3 regions of the Azospirillum sp. UENF 312511 genome follow, and region 1 is predicted to be linked to each of the others. Evidence: predicted binding sites of a transcription regulator. Region 1 holds the regulator's gene; each other region holds the start of a gene.
The links. Region 1 encodes PhoB, which activates phosphate uptake and scavenging genes when phosphate is short. Its sites were predicted from a motif close to TNTCATAAAACTGTCA; they were not measured.

Region 1 (6,684 bases):
GAAGCGCAGGTGCGGCCGCGCTCCGGCCTGGCGCTGAAGCACGGGATCACGGTGCTGAACAGCCCGGGCACCATCGACGCCGACTACCGCGGCGAGGTCGGGGTGATCCTGATCAACCACGGCGACCAGCCCTTCACGGTGGAGCGCGGGCAGCGCATCGCCCAGCTGGTGATCGCCCGCTACGAGCGCGCCGCCTGGTCCGAGTCGGCCGTTCTGCCCGACAGCGCCCGCGGCACCGGGGGCTTCGGCTCCACCGGCCAGTTCGTCTCGACCTCCCCCGCGCAGGAGTCGCACTGATGCTCCGCATCTCCAAGAAGCTGATGTTCGCGATCGAGGCGGTGCTGGACATCGCCTACAACGCCGGCACCGAACCCGTGCAATCCGGCGAGATCACCCGCCGCCAGGGCATTCCCAAGCGCTATCTGGAGCAGGTTCTCCAGCAGCTCGTCCGCGACGGCGTCCTGGCCGGCGTGCGCGGGCCGCGCGGCGGCTACCGGCTGGCCCGCGAGCGCCGGCGGATCACGCTGGGCGAGATCGTGAAGGTCGTCCGCTCCATGGAGACCGCCACCGACCCCATCGAGGAGCCGGCCGGCTCCATCTTGGGGCACAAGGTGGTGCGCCCGCTGTGGAACGAGCTTCAGGAGGAATGCATGAAGAAGCTCGACGACATCACCATCGAGGATCTCTGCCTGCGCGCCCGCACCGCCGGCGTGGAGAGCGAGACCGAAGACCGCATCGATTTTACGATTTGATCCCACACGGAAAACGGTTAAATTCTACACATGATGTAGAAAGTGGGAAAATACTACACACCGGAGGAGTGAAAAATGCCGGGTTCCGAGTTTCGCGGTAAGATCTACGACAGCATTCTCGACACCGTCGGCGCCACGCCGCTGGTGCGCGTCAACCGGCTGGCCGAGGACGCCGGGGCCAAGGCCCAGATCGTCGGCAAGCTGGAGTTCTTCAACCCGCTGGCCAGCGTGAAGGACCGCATCGGCTTCGCGATGATCGACGCGGCGGAGCGTGCCGGCACCATCGAGCCGGGCCGCACCACCCTGGTCGAGCCGACGTCGGGCAACACCGGCATCGCGCTGGCCTTCGTCGCCGCCGCCAAGGGCTACCGGCTGATCCTGACCATGCCGGAAAGCATGTCGGTCGAGCGCCGCAAGATGCTGAAGCTGCTGGGCGCCGAGCTGGTGCTGACCCCGGCGGCGGAGGGCATGAAGGGCGCCATCCGCCGGGCCGACGAGATCGTCGCCACCGATCCGAACGCCTACATGCTCCAGCAGTTCAAGAACGCTGCCAACCCGGAGATCCACCGCAACACCACGGCGGAGGAGATCTGGAAGGACACCGACGGCAAGGCCGACTTCCTGATTTCCGGCGTCGGCACCGGCGGCACGCTGACCGGCGTGTCGGAGGTTCTGAAGGCCCGCAAGCCGGGCTTCCGCACCATCGCGGTGGAGCCGGAGGACAGCCCCGTCCTGTCCGGCGGCATGCCCGGCCCGCACAAGATCCAGGGCATCGGCGCCGGCTTCGTGCCGGACGTCCTGAACAAGGACCTGATCGACGAGGTCGTCCGCATCTCCAACCAGCGCGCCTTCGAGACGGCCCGCAAGGTGGCGAAGCTGGAAGGCATCCCGGTCGGCATCTCCTCGGGTGCCGCGCTGGCTGCGGCGCTGGAGATCGGCTCCCGTCCGGAGAACGAGGGCAAGCTGATCGTCGTGATCCTGCCGTCCTTCGCCGAGCGCTATCTCTCCACCGCCCTGTTCGAAGGGCTGGAGTAACACCGGCATCCCTTCCCGCGCCCGCTCACGGGCGTGGGAAGGGACTCCCGGCGCGCAACCGGGCGGCGAATATTGCATCGCCACGCATCCTGCTGTAGAGTGGACAGCGTCCGGTCTTTGTGTCCGCCCCCGGAATCGGGAGGCGATTTGACAAAAAGATTGGATTTTAGTAATTTAACCTGTCGGCGCTGGGAATTTCGGCCGGCGCGGCTCCGCCGTTCCGGGCAACGGACCGGCTTGCGGCGCGGCCGCGCGACGATGCGGAGCGGACGGCACAGGACCAGCGGGGGAGGCCACCATGGGCGTCACGATTCCGAATGCCTCGACGATGAACTGGTTCCAGTTCCGCGGCATCACCAACGAATTGGACTCCAACCTCGCATCCACCGACTACCGCCAGTTCACGGTGTCGAAGACCGGCGAATTCAATTTCAAGATCGCCGACATCAACACCAACATCAAGATCGTCGACCAGAACAACAAGGTCGTCGCCGAGGCGAAGGCGAAGAACGAGGCGGCGGAAACCAGCGCCAAGCTCGGCCCCGGCACTTACACCGCGGTCATCTCCCAGGCCGTCCGCGGGGTGAACGAGCGCGAATACACGCTGGACATCACCGAACGCCAGAACATCATGATGGTGGGGACCGGTGCCCAGATGAAGGGCATCGCCCGCGCCGTCGTCGGCAACGACAGCGGCGTCCAGAAGCACACGCTGACCGTCGCCCAGGGCGGCGAGTTCGTCGGCAACATGTCCCTGCCCTACACGCGCTGGGCCCTCATGAGCAAGGAGGGCAAGGTCGTGGCCTCCGGCGACACGATGGACCCGACGAAGGCGGGCGAGGACATGCTGAAGAAGCCCAGCTTCAAGATCGACCCCGGCCAGTATGAGCTGGTGATCGTCCCGCCGAAGAACGTGGTCGGCGAAATCCCCTATCAGCTGAACTTCATCCAGAAGGTCGCCAAGACACCCGAATCGACCGAGGAACGCCCGTTCGACAAGATCATGCGGGAGCGCGAGGCGCGGCTGAAGCAGTGGGCGGCGGAGGATGCGAACAAGTCGTCCAGCACGTCGAAGACCACCCCCTACAAGATGAGCCTGCTCGCCTGACGCTGCCGCCCGCGTCAGGCTCCCGAGCGAGGGGGCTTGCGCGGCATGGGGCGTTCAGCGCTATTCTGCGGATCATGGATTTCACCGATACCCAGCTTCACCGCTATTCCCGCCACATCATCCTGCCGGAAGTCGGCGGGATCGGGCAAGAAGCGCTTCTGCGCGCCCGCGTCCTGGTCGTCGGGGCCGGCGGGCTGGGCGCGCCGCTGCTGCTCTACCTCGCCGCGGCGGGGGTGGGGACCATCGGCGTCATCGACGACGACACGGTGGACCTGTCCAACCTGCAACGGCAGGTCATCCACGACGAGTCGTCGCTCGGCGTTCCGAAGGTGGAGAGCGCCGCCGCCCGCATCCGCGCGCTGAACCCCGACGTGGCGGTGGAGGTGCACAAGGCACGGCTGACGAAGGACAACGCGCTGGACCTGATCGGGCGCTACGACATCGTGGCCGACGGGTCGGACAATTTCGCCACGCGCTTCCTGCTGAACGATGCCTGCTACTTCGCGAAAAAGACGCTGGTGTCGGCGGCAATCCTGCGCTTCGACGGGCAGGTCTCCACCTTCAAGGCGCATCTCGGCGACCCGCACCCCTGCTACCGGTGCCTGTTCCCGGAACCGCCGCCGCGCGGTCTGGTGCCGTCCTGCTCCGAAGGCGGCGTTCTGGGAGCGCTGGCCGGCTTCGTCGGTTCGCTCCAGACGACCGAGGTGCTGAAGGAGATCATGGGCATCGGCGAGGGGCTGTCGGGCAGCCTGATGATGCTGGACACGCTGCACGCCTCCTTCCAGCGCATCACCGTGCGCCGCGACCCGGACTGCCCGCTGTGCGGCACCCACCCGACCATCCACGACCTGTCCGCCCACTGAGCGGCGATTGGGAGAGCCCTTTAGTCATGGAAGGCCCCGAGTCCCTGTCCATCGTCCTGTTCGCGGGCGGCTTCGACCGGGTGCACTACGCCCTGGTGATGGCCAGCGCGGCGGCGGCGACCAACCGCAAGGTCACACTGTTCTTCACCGGCCGCGCCCTGAACACGCTGCTGGCCGGAGACACCGACGGCGTGCCGGGCTGGCACCGGCTGGACCCGGCCGACGACGGCAGCCGCCCGGCGGAGCGCGACGCCGCCTTCACCGCCAACGGGCTGGCCGGCTTCGAGGAGTTGCTGGAAGCCTGCGTGATGCTCAAGGTCACGGTCATGGCCTGCGAGATGGGGCTGCGCGCGCTCGGCCTGCCAGCCGGCGTGCCGCTGCGCCCCGACGTGCCGGTGACGACCGGCGGGGTCGTCACCTTCCTGAACGACGCGCCGAAGACCGGCGCGATCCTGTTCGTGTGAACGCGATGACGGACGACCACAGCCCGGTGGACCACAGCCTGGTGATCGAACACGCGAACCGCTTCGAGGCGATCGCCGCGGAGGGCTTCGAGGGCCGGCCCTACCGGGACGCGCTGGTCCATCTGGCGCAGCATGTGACGGCGCATCCCGATCTCGCTCCGCGGGTGGCGCACGCCCTGCGCATGATGATCGGCTTCATCGAGGACAGCGACCCGGCGAAGCGCTTCGGCCCGAAGGTGGCGATTTTGCGGGAGGCGGTGGAGCTGCTGGAGGGGTAGCTTTCGCATTGCACACATAGCCCCTACCCTTCCCACGCTGACGCGTGGGCCCCTTCCCTCCCCCGCTTCGCAGGAGAGGGAAACAATCCCCTCCCCTGCGTCAGCGGGGGGAGGGTTAGGGAGAGGGCAAGGCCGGCGCTTGGCGCATTTCGGTCAGACCGATTTGCTGTCCAGCGCGTAGCCCGCCGAGCGGACGGTGCGGATCAGGTCCATCTCCGTCTCCTCGTTCATCGCCTTGCGCAGACGGCGGATGTGAACGTCCACGGTGCGCGGCTCGACATAGACGTCGTGGCCCCACACCACGTCGAGAAGCTGCTCGCGCGAGAAGACGCGGCCGGGATGCTGCATGAAATGCCGCAGCAGGCGGAATTCGGTCGGCCCCAGATGCACGTCGCGGCCGTTCCGGCGCACCCGGTGGGCGGCCAGATCCATGGTCACGTCGGCGAACTGCAGCGTCTCGTCGGTCATGCCGGGGGCCGAGCGGCGCAGCACGGCGCGCATGCGGGCGACCAGCTCGGTTGGGGAGAAGGGCTTGGTGATGTAGTCGTCGGCGCCGGAATTCAGGCCGCGCACGCGGTCCGCCTCCTCGCCGCGGGCGGTCAGCATGATGATCGGGATGTCGCGCATCTTGCTGTTGCGGCGCATCTGGCGGCAGACCTCCAGCCCCGACATCAACGGCAGCATCCAGTCGAGCAGGACAATGTTCGGCGTCTGCTCGCCGGCCAGCAGAAGAGCTTCCTCGCCGTCGGTGGCGGCGTTCACGCGGAAGCCTTCCTTCTCCAGATTGTACTTCAGCAGCGTCACGATGTCGGCTTCGTCCTCGACGATGAGAACGAGCGGCTTCAGCGCCGAATTCATGCTTGTCCCGCTCCCACTGCGCGTCTCTCCGTCACGCGGCATGTCCCGCTCCATCGTTATCCGGGCCGCCGTCCCGCGGCAATCCCCGTTCCACTGGCCCCCGTTCCACCGACTCCGTAGCCGCATCCATGACCGAACCGCCCGGCTCGACCACGGCGAAGCTGCTGCCGTCGTTCTTCGGACGCGCGGCGCGCAGTGTCGTCCCGACCACCAGATAATGGATGGTCTCGGCGATGTTGGTGGCGTGGTCGCCGATCCGCTCCAGGTTCTTCGCCATGAACAGCAGGTGCGTGCAGGGCGTGATGTTGCGCGGGTCCTCCATCATGTAGGTGAGGACTTCGCGGAACAGGCTGGTGTAGAGGTCGTCCAGCTCCTCGTCGCGCTCCCAGGCGGCGATGGCGCGCTGGACGTCGCGCTCGATGTAGGCGTCCAGCACGTCCTTCATGATCGACTCGACCAGCCGCCCCATGCGCGGGATGGCCACCGCCGGGCGCACCACCGGCACCTGGGCCAGCGCCAGCGAGCGCTTGGCGATGTTGGAGGCGTAGTCGCCGATCCGCTCCAGGTCCGACGCGATCTTCAGCGCCGACACGATCTCGCGCAGGTCCTGGGCCAGCGGCTGGCGCAGGGCGAGCAGGCGCACGGCCTCGGCGTCGATGTCGCGCTCGTAGGCGTCGATGCGCCGGTCGGCCTGCATGACCTGGGCGGCCAGCGCGACGTCGCGGCGGGCCACCGCCTTCACGGCGGCGTCCACCTGCGCTTCGGCGACGCCGCCCATCTGGGTGATCAGATTGGACAGGCGCTCAAGTTCGTGCGCGAAGGAACGCACGATGTGTTCGTTGCTCATGCTTCACGTCCTTCGCTGATGGAAAGGATGCGGCGATGCCGGGGATCAGCCGTAGCGGCCGGTGATGTAGCCCTGGGTGCGCTCGTCCCGCGGGTTGGTGAAGATTTCCTCGGTGTCGTCGCACTCCACCATGTCGCCCAGATGGAAGAAGGCGGTCTTCTGGGAGACGCGGGCCGCCTGCTGCATGTTGTGGGTGACGATGACGATCGTGTAGTTCTCGCGCAACTCGTCGATCAGCTCCTCGATGTGGGCGGTCGCGATGGGGTCGAGCGCCGAGCAGGGCTCGTCCATCAGGATCACCTCGGGGCTGACGGCGATGGCGCGGGCGATGCACAGGCGCTGCTGCTGGCCGCCGGACAGGCCGGTGCCCGGCTCGCGCAGGCGGTCCTTCACCTCGTTCCACAGGCCGGCGCGCTGCAGCGAGGTCTGGACGATTTCGTCCATCTCGTCGCGGTGGCTGGCGATGCCGTGGATGCGCG
Region 2 (6,684 bases), 1.0 Mb from region 1:
CCAAACAACACACCAAGCCCGATTGAGGAGCAGACGATGGCTGAGTTCGTGACCGGCACCACCCGCGGCGGCGCCGCCTGGACGCCGAAATTCGTGGAAAGCATCGACCAGAAGATGTGCATCGGCTGCGGCCGCTGCTTCAAGGTCTGCGGCCGCGACGTGCTGGAGCTGATCGGCATCACCGAGGACGGCGACATCGTCGACGCCTTCGACGACGAGGCCGAGAAGAAGGTCATGAGCGTCAAGAACGCCGGCAACTGCATCGGCTGCGAGAGCTGCGGCAAGGTCTGCTCCAAGAACTGCATCACCCACTTGCCCCAGGCGGCCTGACGGTCGCCGACATTGACTTAGGCGGCCTGACGGCCGCCCGCCCCCGGAGGAGGACGCCATGGGCATCCTGCACGCCGCCCCGCCGGGGGTGGGCGACACCACGCGGCTGTACCGTTGGCTGACCGATCGCCAGGGACGCTGCAACGTCTTCGACGCGCATCTGTTCGCCTGCATCCTGTCCCGCCGCTGGCCGGCGGGTCCGGGCGCGTTGGGACTGGATGACCGAGCGCTCGGCCAGCTTCTCGACCGCTATTTCCCTGGCGCCTTCGCGGCCGGCCTGCCGGTTCCCGACAGTTCGCCCACCCCCCTGCCCCCGCTTCTCCAGAGCGAAGCGGACGACATCGCCGCTCTTCTGCTCGCCCACCGCTCGCTGGGCATCGAGGAGGAGGCATGGCTCGCCGCCATCGTGGCTCGGGCCATGCTCGACGAGGGTGAACTGTGGCGGGATCTCGGTCTGGCCGGACCGAGCCATCTCGCGGCGTTGATGGAGCGCCATTTCGACTCGCTGGCCCTGCTGAACGCCACCGGCACCCGCTGGAAGGCTTTTCTCTACCGCTTCCTCTGCGCGCGGGACGGGCTGATCCCCTGCGGCGCCCCGGTCTGCCGCGATTGCGGCGCGGAGGCCGTGTGCTTCGGGTCGGGTGATTGACGAAACCGATCCGTCAATCACCCCTCTTCCCAAGTCACTCCTCCCCCAGACCTTTCGCCAGCGCAGCGATGACGCCGTAGCCGACCCGGTCCTGCGGATCGATGTCCGTCAGCTTCGCGAGGATCACCCTCGCCTCCTCCACCCGCCCGCTGCGCAGGCTGATGAAAGCCAACGCCTTCAAGGTGAAAAGGGTGAAGCGCGGCGGCCCTTCCTTCGCCCAATCGGTGCTGTCCGCGCGCAGGCTCCGCCAGTCGCCGGCATAGCCGCCCTCACGCGCCGCCGCGTCCAGCCCGATCATCGCCACCCGCTCCGCGTCCGCGAAGCGCTTGCGGTTGAAATAGAATTTGTAGAGCGCGTAGAAGACCGGCAGGACGCGCGGCCCCATCCGGTGGGCCTCCCACAGCAGGGCCTCGCAGGCCGCGGCGTCGGGGCGGGCCTTCACCGCCTCCTGCAGTTTCTCGTCGATGTGCTCGGGCACCTCGCCGAAGGCCATCCGCCCGTTGGACATCCGCAGTTCGACCGGCCGCTCCATCACCCGTCCCCTTCCGTTGTTTCGCAAAACCGTGCGCCCGACCGACAATCCTGTATGGGCCGCAAGCCCACTTCGCAAAAGCCCATAATCAAATTGTGCGTCCTTTCGTCGCAGGATGTCGCAAAGCCGACATGGTCCCGACCCGACAATTGTCGGGAAAACACCAGCCGCTTGACCTGACAATTCATCAAAATCAACAACTTAAAAGTTGGCACGCCGCTTGCTGATCCTATGACCAGGAACGGTCGGCATGCCCGACGAAGCATTTGGAGGCGGCAGACATGGTGACCCTGACGGATGCGGCGGTGAACACCCTGGAGCGCGTGCTGGCGAAGTCTGGCGGCGCCGCGGCCGGCCTGCGCATCGCGGTGGCCGACGGCGGCTGCGCCGGCATGAAGTACCAAATGGGGCTGGAGGCCACGGCGGGCGACGAAGACGCCGTGCTGACCTTCGGCCCGGTGACGATCTTCGTCGATCCGACCAGCCAGCCCTTCCTGACCGGCGTGGTGGTCGATTTCGTCGAAGGGGTCGAGGGCGCGGGCTTCAAGTTCGACAACCCCAACGCCACGGGCAGCTGCGGCTGCGGCAAGTCCTTCTCGGCGGGTCCGGGGGGCAGCTGCTCCTCCGCGCCGGCGGCCGGCGGCTGCGGCACCGCCCACTAACCCCGAACACTCTCCCCCCACCCGGTAACGCGGGAAAGGCAAGGCGTCATGTGGAACTACACCGACAAGGTCAAGGAACACTTCTTCAACCCGAAGAACGCCGGCGCGCTGGATGAGGCGAACGCCGTGGGCGAGGTCGGGTCGATCACCTGCGGCGACGCCCTGAAGCTGATGATGAAGGTCAACCCCGACAGCCAGGTCATCGAGGACGCGAAGTTCCAGACCTTCGGCTGCGGCTCGGCCATCGCGTCCTCGTCGGCGCTGACGGAGATGATCATCGGCAAGACGGTGGACGAGGCGCTGGCCGTCACCAACCGCGACATCGCCGAGTATCTGGGCGGCCTGCCGCCGGAGAAGATGCACTGTTCGGTCATGGGCGCCGAGGCGCTCCGCGCCGCCATCGCCAACTTCAAGGGCGAGGAATGGGTCGACGACCACGAGGAAGGCGAGCTGGTCTGCAAGTGCTTCGGCATCGACGCGGCGATGATCGAGCGCGCGGTGACCGTCAACAGCCTGACCACGCTGGAGGAGGTCACCCACTACACCAAGGCCGGCGGCTCCTGCCAGACCTGCCACGAGAAGATCGAGGAGGTGCTGGAGGCCGTGCTCGCCAAGACCGGCGCGCTGGCCCCGCCCAAGCCCCACGCCCCCGGCACGGTCGGGCTGGACGCCATCAAGCCGCTGGCCCCGAAGGCCGAGGCCGCCCCGGCGAAGCTGACCAACGTGCAGCGCATGCAGAAGATCATGTTCGCCATCGAGGAGCTGCGCCCGCAGATCCAGCGCGACGGCGGCGACGTGGAGCTGGTGGACATCGACGGCAAGGACATCTATGTCCGCCTGACCGGCGCCTGCTCCGGCTGTTCGCAGTCCGCCGGCACCATGATGGGCGTGCAGGCCAAGCTGGTCGAGGCGCTGGGCGAGTTCGTCCGCGTCAAGCCCGCCTCCCTCCTGCCGGCGGGGGCCTGAGCCATGACTGCACAGGGAATCTACCTCGACAACAACGCCACCACCCGCGTCGATCCGGAGGTGCTGGCGGAGATGCTGCCGCTGTTCACCGAGCAGTTCGGCAACCCCTCCTCCATGCACGGCTTCGGCGCCGCGGTGGGCGGCAAGATCGAGTGGGCGCGCAAGCAGGTGCAGGCGCTGCTCGGCGCCGCCCATGACAGCGAGATCGTCTTCACCTCCGGCGGCACGGAGAGCGACAACACCGCCATCCTGTCGGTGCTGGAGGCCTATCCGAAGAAGAAGAGCATCGTCACCAGCGTGGTCGAGCATCCCGCCGTCCTTGCGCTGTGCGACTATCTGGAGAAGAAGCGCGGTTACACCGTCCACCGCATCGGCGTGGACAACCGGGGCAACTTGGACCTCGACGCCTACAAGGCGGCGCTGGGGCCGGACGTCGCCATCGTCTCGATCATGTGGGCAAACAACGAGACCGGGACGATCTTCCCGATCGAGGAGCTGGCCCAGCTCGCCAAGGCCGCCGGCGCGGTGTTCCACACCGACGCGGTGCAGGCGGTCGGCAAGATCCCGATGACGCTCGCCACCAGCGCGGTGGACATGCTGTCGCTGTCCGGCCACAAGCTGCACGCGCCCAAAGGCATCGGCGCGCTCTACGTCAAGCGCGGCCTGCGCTTCCGCCCGATGCTGCGCGGCGGCCACCAGGAGCGCTCGCGCCGCGCCGGCACCGAGAACGCGCCGGGCATCGTCGGGCTGGGAGCGGCGGCACAGCTCGCACTCATGCACATGACCGACGAGAACACGCGGGTGAAGGCGCTGCGCGACAAGCTGGAGCAGGCCATCCTGGCCGCCGTTCCCAACTGCTTCGTCACCGGCAACCCGGCCAACCGCCTGCCCAACACCTGCAACGTCGCCTTCGAGTACATCGAGGGCGAGGCGATCCTCCTGCTGCTGAACGAGGCCGGCATCGCCGCCTCCTCAGGGTCGGCCTGCACCTCCGGGTCGCTGGAGCCGAGCCACGTGATGCGGGCGATGGGCGTGCCCTACACCGCCGCCCACGGCGCCACCCGCTTCTCCCTGTCGCGCGAGACGACCGAGGAGGAGATCGACCGGGTGATCGCGGTGGTCCCCGGCATCATCGCGAAGCTGCGCTCGCTGTCGCCCTACTGGTCGCAGGCGGGCGCCCCCAAGGAGTTCGCACCGGTTTACTCGTAACACCGAGATCGCAGGCCGGGCCGGGCCCGCGTCCCGGCAACCCGCCCGACGACACCCGCCGGGACGCGGTTCCCCGGCCCGGTCTGCGACACAACACACCTCCCGGCCCCCTCCCCATCCCTCCCCCGCTGTCGCGGTGGAGGGGGCAGAGCGGCGGCAGTCCCCTCTCCTGCGAAGTGGGGGAGGGTTAGGGAGGGGGCAACCACCGCGACGCATTCGCATCGAGGTTCACGTCATGCCGATGGCCGGTTCCACCATCATCAACGACACGACGCTGCGCGACGGGGAGCAGACGGCGGGGGTTGCCTTCACGCTCGACGAGAAGATCGCCATCGCCCGCGCGCTCGACGAGGCCGGCGTGCCGGAGCTGGAGATCGGCATCCCCGCCATGGGTCCGGAGGAGCGCGAGGGCATCCGCGCCGTGGCCGCGCTGGGGCTGAAGGCCCGGCTGATGGTCTGGTGCCGCATGCACGACACCGACCTGAAGGCGGCGCTGGACTGCAAGGTCGGCACCGTCAACCTGTCGATGCCCGTCTCCGACATCCACATCACCAGGAAGCTGAAGCGCAGCCGCGCCTGGGCCCTGGCGGAGATCGAACGCAAGGTCAAGACGGCCCGCGACCACGGGCTGGAGGTCAGCCTGGGCGGCGAGGACTCCTCGCGCGCCGACATGGATTTCCTGATCGCCGCAGCGACGGTGGCGCAGGAAGCCGGCGCCCGCCGCTTCCGCTTCGCCGACACGCTGGGCGTGCTCGACCCCTTCCAAACGCGCGCCTGCATCGAACGGCTGCGCCGGGCCACCGACCTGGAGATCGAGATCCACGCCCACGACGACCTCGGCCTCGCCAACGCCAACTCGCTGGCCGCCGTGCTGGGCGGAGCGACCCACGTCAACACCACCGTCAACGGGCTGGGCGAACGCGCCGGCAACGCCCCGCTGGAGGAGGTGGTGGTGTCGCTGAAGGTGCTCTACGGGCAGGACTGCGGCGTGGACACCCGCGCGCTGGGGGCGATCTCCGACCTCGTGGAGCGCGCCTCCAACCGGCCGGTGGCGGTCAACAAGTCGATCGTCGGCGACGCCGTCTTCACGCACGAGGCCGGCATCCACGTCGACGGGCTGCTGCGCGACCGCGCCACCTACCAAAATTTCGACCCCGCCGAGGTGGGGCGCGAACACCGCATCGTGCTGGGCAAGCATTCCGGCACGGCTGGGGTGAAGATGGCCTACGGCCAGCTCGGCATCGCCTGCGACGACGCCACCGCCCAGGCGGTGCTGCCGCGGGTCCGCGCCCTCGCCACCCGCGCCAAGCGCGCCCCGACGGCGGAGGAGCTGCGCGCCTTCCACGACGACGCCACCCGCTGGAGCGTCGTCTCTTCGTGATCCGGAGGACCCCATGGCCGCGATCGACGCCCACCCGGACCTCGCCATGAATGAGACCAGCCTGTGGCGGCTGCTGCGCGAGGATGTCGCCTGCGTCTTCGACCGCGACCCAGCGGCACGCAACGTCTTCGACGTGCTCACCTGCTACCCCGGCATCCACGCGCTGGTGGTCCATCGGCTGTCCAACGCCGCGTGGCGGCGGGGTCTGCGCTGGCCGGCGCGTTTCCTGTCCTATCTGGCCCGCGCCCTGACCAACATCGACATCCACCCCGGCGCCACCATCGGCCGCCGCTTCTTCATCGATCACGGGGCCGGCGTCGTCATCGGCGAAACCGCGGAGGTCGGCGACGACGTGACGCTCTATCACGGGGTGACGCTGGGCGGCACCTCCTGGACCAAGGGCAAGCGGCACCCGACGCTGGGCGACGGCGTGCTGGTCGGGTCCGGGGCCAAGATCCTGGGGCCGATCACCATCGGCGCCCACGGCCGCGTCGGCGCCAACTCCGTGGTGACCAAGGACGTGCCGGAGGGCATGACGGTGGTGGGCATCCCCGGCCGCATCGTCCGTCCGGACACCCAGCGCCGGCTGGCCGCCCACGGCATCGACCTCGACCACCATCTGATGCCCGACCCGGTCGGCAAGGCCATCGCCTGCCTGATCGACCACATCAACCGCATCGAGGCCCGGCTGGAAGCCCACGCGGCGGAGGAGGCTACGCGCCCCGCCCCACCGCTAAGCGCGATCCGGCTGGACGATCTGCCGCTCGACGGCATCGTCTGCCGGAGCTGCGGCAACCTGTGCGACCAGGACGCCTGCGGCGACCGCGACCACCACACCCATTCCCCCGTCACCGGCGCGCGCGCCGATCATTACGTCATCTGAACGGAAAGGACCCCGCCATGAGCTTCAAGGACGATCTGGAGGATCTGGAGACCGCGGAGGACTTCCTGCGCT
Region 3 (6,684 bases), on a different contig from region 1:
ATGGCCCATGCCGGAAGAGAGGGGGCCGGAAGGGAGGGGGCCGGGCGGGACGGGGCCGGGCGGGACGGGGCGGTGTCCTGATCCATCCGTCAGGACACCGTCTCCACCATCCGGAAAAAGGCCGTTTCGGCCTCGACAGGCCGGGCCGCCGTCGTCCAGACTGCTTCCCCAAATAGAATGGAAAACAATCAAGGGGAGGCAGGGATGGCGGCGGCTCCGTCCGGGATGATGTTCGAGAATCCCACGAACGGCCAGCGGGAGGCGGTGACCAACCGCGAGATTCTCTGGGCCTTTCTGCTCGGACCCGTCTACTTCGCAAAAAAGGCCGAGTGGCTGCACGCCGCAATTCACGCGGCCCTGATCCTCATCTCCATCCCGCTGTGGCCGGTCGGCGCCCTGATGACGCTGGGCGTCTGGGTCGGCTACGCCTGCGCGGCGCCGACGATCCTGGAATACCGGTACCAGAAGATGGGGTGGGAGAAGGTCGCGGGCTGAGATGTGACGGGGCGCCGTCGCTGGTGCCCCCACCCAACCCTCCCCCACGTCGTAGGGGAGGGATTCCGAGCCGCCAAGTCACGCGGTCGCGCCGAACTCCTCGGGAGTCAGCACCAGCACGCCGTCCTCGTCGGCGAAGACCAGATCGCCGGGGTTGATGCGGATGCCGGCCAGAGTCACCGGCAGATCCTTCTGGCCCTCGCCGTTGCGGACGGTCTTGCGCGGGATCGCCGCCAGCGCCTTGATGCCGAGGTCCAGCGTGGCGAGCACGGCGGCGTCGCGGACGCAGCCGTGAATGACCACGCCCTCCCAGCCGTTCTTCACCGCGTCCTTGGCGATCAGGTCGCCCATCAGGGCGGCGCGCAGGCCGCCGCCGCCGTCCACCACCAGCACCTTGCCCCGACCCGGCGTGCCCAGCACCTCCTTGACGCGGGAATTGTCCTCGAAGCACTTCACGGTCACCGCGGCGCCGCTGAATTTGCAACGCTGGCCGAAATCGCGGAAGACGGGGTCGGCGACGCGGGCGGTCTTCTCGAACCGGTCGTAGAGGTCGCAGGTGCTGTCGAAGTCGGTCATGCGCTTTCGCTCCCCTCCTTTAGGTATTGGCGGAAGAATACCCACAGATCGGCAATGGTCAATCCTCCGGGGCGGCGATGGCCCCCGTGCTGGTGCGCTCCAGGATGGCGCTGCGGCGGAAGCGGTAGAGTTCGGCGGGGCGCCCGCCGGTCTGGCTCTCATACTGGCCGGTCGGCTCCACCAGCCCGCCGGAGATCATCAGACGCCGGAAATTCTGCTTGTGCAGCCGCTCGCCGGACAGCGCCTCCACCACCTGCTGAAGCTGGTGCAGGGTGAAGGTCGGGGGCAGCAGCTCGAACACGATGGGGCGGTACTTCAGCTTGCCGCGCAGCCGTTCCAGCGCCGTCGCCAGGACGCGGCGGCCGTCGCGGGCCATCGGGCGGCCCAGCGCGCGGGGCATCTCCAGCCGCACCGTGCGCTCCTCCACCCCCGCCCGGCGGGCCAGGTCGTGGTCGCGGAACGCCTCCACCACCAGCCCGGCCTCGTAGAGCAGTTCGTAGCGCTCCAGCACCCGTTCGGAGTCCCACTCCCCGCCGTCCAGGGCGAAGGCCATGCGGGCGCGCTCGCCGCGGCGGGCGCGGGCGGGCTCGTCCGGCGCCGCGGCAACCCAGCGGGCCAGCGCCGGGCGGATTACCGAATCGAGCAGCGCCGGCGGCGAATCGCGCCAGTCCTCCCAGGGGAAGAACTCGTACAGGCCGCGCCACTCCGCACCGTCGATGCACAGCGGCGCCTCGCGCAGCAGCGCCAGATAGCCGACCACCAGCGACCGCGGGCCGCCGAACAGCTCGTGCGGGTCGCGGTAGCGGTCGCCGAAGCTGTAAAGCTGCTCGACATAGCGCAGGGTCAGCCCGGCCGCGTCCTCCGCCACCGCGCGCAGGCCGTCCTGAAGCGTGCGGAAGCGTTCGGGATCGAAGGGGGCGCCCGGCAGGGCGTCGCGGTGGGGCGGCGGCTCGTCGCCGCGGCGGTGCGATTCGGGAATCTCGAAGCCGCTGCGCACGGTCACCACGCGCGGCTCGGCGCCGTTCGCCGGGGACACGCCCACCGAAACGATGGCCGCCGTCAGGCCGATTTGTGTTTCCGAGCCGATCCGTGTTTCCAAGCCGATCCGTGTTTCCCCTGCCACGCGCCACCCCGTTGCCGATCCGTCGGCGGCAGGATAAGCGGCCCGCCGCGGCAAATCACCGGTCTTTCCGCCGGGTACCCCCGTGAAATCTCGCCGCAAGCCGGCCCGGCATGACACTTTTGTGACTCCCCACGGGCGCCGGGGATGTTACACCAGCCGCGACGCTGAGGCTCGCGCGCGTCCGTGCGGGTCCCCAGCAGTGCAGGCCGGCGTAAGTTGGAGAACCACGCATGCTGAATTTGTTCCGGGCCCTGATGCCGCGCGAAGAACGGTTTTTCGACCTGTTCGCCGAGCATGCCCGGACCGTCGCCACGGGCGCCGAGGCGCTGCGGGCGATGATGGCCAGCGGCCAGGACCTGGAGGAGCGGTTCCAGACCATCCGCCGGGTCGAGAGCGAGGCCGACGCCATCGAGAAGGAGATCCAGCTCGCCGTCCACCGCACCTTCATCGTGCCCTTCGACCGTTCGGACATCCAGGAACTCGGCAAGCGGATGGACGACGTGCTCAACCTCATCGAGGAGACCGCGCGTCACCTCGTGGAGGCGGGCTTCACCGACTACACACCGGAAATGCACGCCCAGGCCGATGCCATCGTGCGCTGCACCGCCCGGCTGAGCGCGGGGATCCCCCTGCTCCGCGACATCCCCAAACACGTCGAGCAACTCCACGCGATGACCGCCGAGGTCTCGCGGATCGAGAGCGAAGGCGACCGGCTCCTGCGCGAGGCCAATCACCGGCTGCGCGACGAGAGCGGCGGGCTCGACTCCCCCATCACCCACCGTCACGCCCTTCAACGCGAGATCATCGAGCTGCTGGAACGCGTGCTCGATGCGTGCGAGGACGTGGCCGACACCATCGACGGCATCATCGTCGAACAGGTCTGATCCCATGGAAGCCGCTACCCTCGCCCTGCCCATCCTCATCGGGCTGATCGGCGTCGCCCTCCTCTTCGATTTCCTCAACGGGCTGCACGACGCGGCCAACTCCATCGCAACGGTCGTCTCCACCCGCGTGCTGTCGCCGCGGACCGCGGTCGCGATGGCCGCCTTCTTCAATTTCATCGCCTTCCTGTTCTTCGGGCTGCATGTGGCGACCACCATCGGCACCGGCATCGTCGGGGCGGGGGTGGTGGATCCGCACGTCATTTTCGGCGCGCTGATGGGCGCCATCGTCTGGAACGTCTTCACCTGGTGGCTGGGCATCCCGTCCAGTTCCTCCCACGCGCTGATCGGCGGCCTCGTTGGGGCCGGCGTGGCGAAGGCCGGGCTGGACGCCGTGGTGGTGTCCGGTCTGGCGAAGACCGCCGCGGCCATCGTGGTCTCGCCGGTGGTCGGCTTCCTGCTGGCCAGCGTGATGATCGTGGCGGTGTCCTGGATATTCCGGCGCAGCACGCCTTTCGCGGTCGACCGGCTGTTCCGCCACATCCAGATCGGCTCCGCCGCGCTCTACAGCCTGGGACACGGCGGCAACGACGCGCAGAAGACCATGGGCATCATCGCCGTCCTGCTCTATTCGCAGGGTATGCTGGGGGACACCTTCCACGTGCCCTTCTGGGTGGTCATCACCTGTCAGGCCGCGATGGGGCTGGGCACGCTGTTCGGCGGCTGGCGCATCGTCAAGACCATGGGCTCCAAGCTGACCGACCTGAAGCCGGTCCAGGGCTCCTGCGCGGAGACCGGCGGCGCCATCACGCTGTTCGTCGCGACGTGGCTCGGCGTGCCGGTCAGCACGACCCACACCATCACCGGGGCGATCATCGGCGTCGGCGCCGCCCGCCGCACCAGCGCGGTACGCTGGGGGCTGGCGCAGGGCATCGTCATGGCCTGGGTCATCACCCTGCCGGCGACCGCCGTCGTCGGCGCGCTCTTCTACGAGCTGTCGCTGGCGCTGTGGTGACAGACCCGGCGGGGCCGGCGGGCCGAAAGGCCCGCCACCGGTTCCGCCCCGGCGGCACAAGCCCTGGAGACACGGCGCAAAACGCGAAAAGGGCGGCCCGAGGCCGCCCTTTTTCGTACCATCCGCGCTGTGTAATGGAGCGGGCGAAGGGATTCGAACCCTCGACCCCAACCTTGGCAAGGTTGTGCTCTACCCCTGAGCTACGCCCGCGCCGCTCCAGCGGAGGAGCGCCCGTATACGCCCCGGCGACGGCCAAGGCAAGCCTATTTTTTCACGCGACACCATTCCGTGCGTCGAGGCAAGGCGGGCACGGCTGGACTGCAGGCCAGGACGGGCCGCCCCTCGCCGATTGCACGAGGAAACATACCATCATATGTTAGGCTGAGGTTTCCGGAGTGAAATTACCCTTCCCTTGTTTTGAATGTCTGCGCATTCGAAATTGTTTCCTCTAACATGCCGATGACGCTCCGCAGGGGGGCTTCGATGGCCGGAACGGACATGGACCTGGGCGAATCGCAATCGATGCCCACGGCGGCGCCTCGGGAGGCGTCGTGCCGGCCTATGCCTGCGCCCAACGCCGGGTCCACCGCCGCCGATTCGCCGGATGGCGGAGCGGCCTTGCGCAACAGCGCGGAACGCAAGGTCGTCACCATCCTGTTCGCCGACATCGTCGAATCCTCCAGCATGGTCTCCGGCCGCGACCCGGAGGAAGCCGACCAGACCCTTCTGACCATCCTCCAGATCCTCACCGACGCGGTGGGGCGCTATGGCGGCACGGTGGCCCAGGTGCTGGGCGATGGCATCATGGCGGTGTTCGGCGCCCCCTCCGCGCTGGAGGACCATGCGCTGCGCGCCTGCCTCGCCGCGCAGGACATCGCCCGCTCGGCCATCGATTCGGACGAGTTCAAGATGCGAATCGGCATCAGCTCCGGCGAGGTGGTGGCCCAGATCATCGAGACGGGCGTCTGGACCGACTACCGCACGGTGGGCGAAACCGTGCACGTCGCCGCCAAGCTCCAGCAGCGGGCGCAGCCCAACAGCGTGCTGCTGAGTCGCGAGACGCTGGACCTCGTGCCCAAGGGGTTGACCGTCCGCCCGGCGGGGACGCTGCGCCTGTCCGCCACGGCGGAGCCGGTGAGCGCCTTCGCGCTGGAGGCGGCGCGGGCGATGCGGCTCACGGCGATGGACCTGCTGTCGGCCGAAGGCACCCTGTTCGTCGGGCGCCGGCCCGAACTGGCGGTGCTGACCGGCGCGCTGCGGCAGGCCGAGCGGGGCCGCGGCGCCTGCGCCGTCCTGGTCGGGGAAGCCGGCATCGGCAAGTCCCGGCTGACCGGAGAGCTGATGCGCAGCCCGGAGGCGGAGCCCTTCATTACCACCATCTGGCCGCAGTTCCCGATCCGCCGCCTGGGCGACCCCGACGACCTGGAGGCGGCAGCCCGTTGCCTCGCCCTGGCGGTCTGCGGAACGGCGGATGACCCTTCACCGGATGCTGCGGCAGGGGACGGCGTGGCGGTGGCGCGCCTGACCGCCGCCGCCACGCGCAACGGCGGCGAGCTGGCCGGCGAGGCGATGCGGGAGCTGCTCGGCCAGCCCTCCGTCCATCCGCTGTGGCAGGGGCTGGACCCCGCCCAGAAGGCCGATTTCAGCGTCGAGGGGCTGGTCGCGGCGATCCGCGAGCTGTCCGTGGAGCGCCCGCTGCTGATCCTCGTCGAGGACGCGCACTGGACGCGCGGGCTGACCAACCGCCTGCTCGACGCCCTGGCCGAGGGGGTGGAGGACGCCCGGGTCTTCGTCCTGGTCACCTCGCGGCCCGACACGCCGGGCGGCTGGTCCGCGCCGGATTCGGTCCACACCATCGCGCTCGAACCGCTGGAGCCGTTGCAGGCCGACGAGTTCCTGGACCATTGGCTGGGTCACAGCCCGTCGCTGGCCGATCTGAAGGCGCGCGTCGCCACGCAAAGCCAGGGCGTGCCGCTCTATCTGGAGGAATCGCTGCGCACCCTGGAGACCACCGGGGTCATAGTCGGCAGTCCGGGCCGCTACAGCCTTGGCAAGACCGATGCCCGGATGGTCCTGCCGGCCACGGTGCACGGCTTGCTGGCCTCGCGGATCGACGCGCTGGAACCCGGTCCGCGGCGGGTGCTGATGCACGCGGCGGTGATCGGCACCTCGGTCGATCTCGGCCTGCTGCGCGCGGTGTCGCCCATCCCCGCCGCCGATTTGCCGGCCGCCCTGGCCCGGCTGGAGCAGAGCGGCTTCTTCGCGCGCTCCCGCCTGCTGCCCAACCTGGAGCTGACCTTCCGCCACGCGCTGGTTCAGGAGGTCGCCTACGCCACCCTGACCAAGCGGGAGCGTCAGCCGCTGCACGGGCGCGTCCTGCACGCCCTGCGGCGGCGGTCCGACCGCAACCTGCCCAACCGGGCGGAACTGATCGCCCACCACGCCTTCTACGCCGAGGATTGGCCGCTCGCCTGCGCCTATGGCCGCCGGGCCGGGCGCCGGGCGGAGATGCGCTGCAAGCATTTCGACGCCGGGCGCTTCTACGAGCAGGCTCTGAAGGCCCTGGACCATCTGCCGGACACCCGCCGCAACAC

Region 2: the regulator PhoB is predicted to act here: its motif matches at 1,628-1,643, upstream of ACWPN7_RS14120 (HesB/IscA family protein).
Region 3: the regulator PhoB is predicted to act here: its motif matches at 2,306-2,321, upstream of ACWPN7_RS07665 (DUF47 domain-containing protein).

Annotation. Positions count from the first base shown of each region.
Region 1 covers NZ_JBSNCG010000003.1:1,618,137-1,624,820, reverse strand. The annotation lists gene dut (dUTP diphosphatase) at 1-297, shown strand, start outside; gene ACWPN7_RS19005 (RrF2 family transcriptional regulator) at 297-752, shown strand; gene cysK (cysteine synthase A) at 828-1,787, shown strand; gene ACWPN7_RS18995 (hypothetical protein) at 2,086-2,895, shown strand; gene ACWPN7_RS18990 (HesA/MoeB/ThiF family protein) at 2,970-3,758, shown strand; gene ACWPN7_RS18985 (DsrE family protein) at 3,785-4,222, shown strand; gene ACWPN7_RS18980 (hypothetical protein) at 4,228-4,500, shown strand; gene phoB (phosphate regulon transcriptional regulator PhoB) at 4,654-5,358, opposite strand; gene phoU (phosphate signaling complex protein PhoU) at 5,390-6,205, opposite strand; gene pstB (phosphate ABC transporter ATP-binding protein PstB) at 6,251-6,684, opposite strand, start outside.
Region 2 covers NZ_JBSNCG010000003.1:584,308-590,991, forward strand. The annotation lists gene fdxB (ferredoxin III, nif-specific) at 37-330, shown strand; gene ACWPN7_RS14110 (nitrogen fixation protein NifQ) at 389-979, shown strand; gene ACWPN7_RS14115 (hypothetical protein) at 1,014-1,511, opposite strand; gene ACWPN7_RS14120 (HesB/IscA family protein) at 1,793-2,173, shown strand; gene nifU (Fe-S cluster assembly protein NifU) at 2,222-3,139, shown strand; gene nifS (cysteine desulfurase NifS) at 3,143-4,348, shown strand; gene nifV (homocitrate synthase) at 4,584-5,729, shown strand; gene cysE (serine O-acetyltransferase) at 5,743-6,612, shown strand; gene nifW (nitrogenase-stabilizing/protective protein NifW) at 6,630-6,684, shown strand, end outside.
Region 3 covers NZ_JBSNCG010000001.1:1,640,563-1,647,246, forward strand. The annotation lists gene ACWPN7_RS07645 (DUF2023 family protein) at 1-81, shown strand, start outside; gene ACWPN7_RS07650 (hypothetical protein) at 205-495, shown strand; gene rraA (ribonuclease E activity regulator RraA) at 574-1,071, opposite strand; gene ACWPN7_RS07660 (NUDIX hydrolase) at 1,130-2,170, opposite strand; gene ACWPN7_RS07665 (DUF47 domain-containing protein) at 2,425-3,078, shown strand; gene ACWPN7_RS07670 (inorganic phosphate transporter) at 3,083-4,090, shown strand; tRNA gene ACWPN7_RS07675 (tRNA-Gly) at 4,226-4,300, opposite strand; gene ACWPN7_RS07680 (ATP-binding protein) at 4,652-6,684, shown strand, end outside.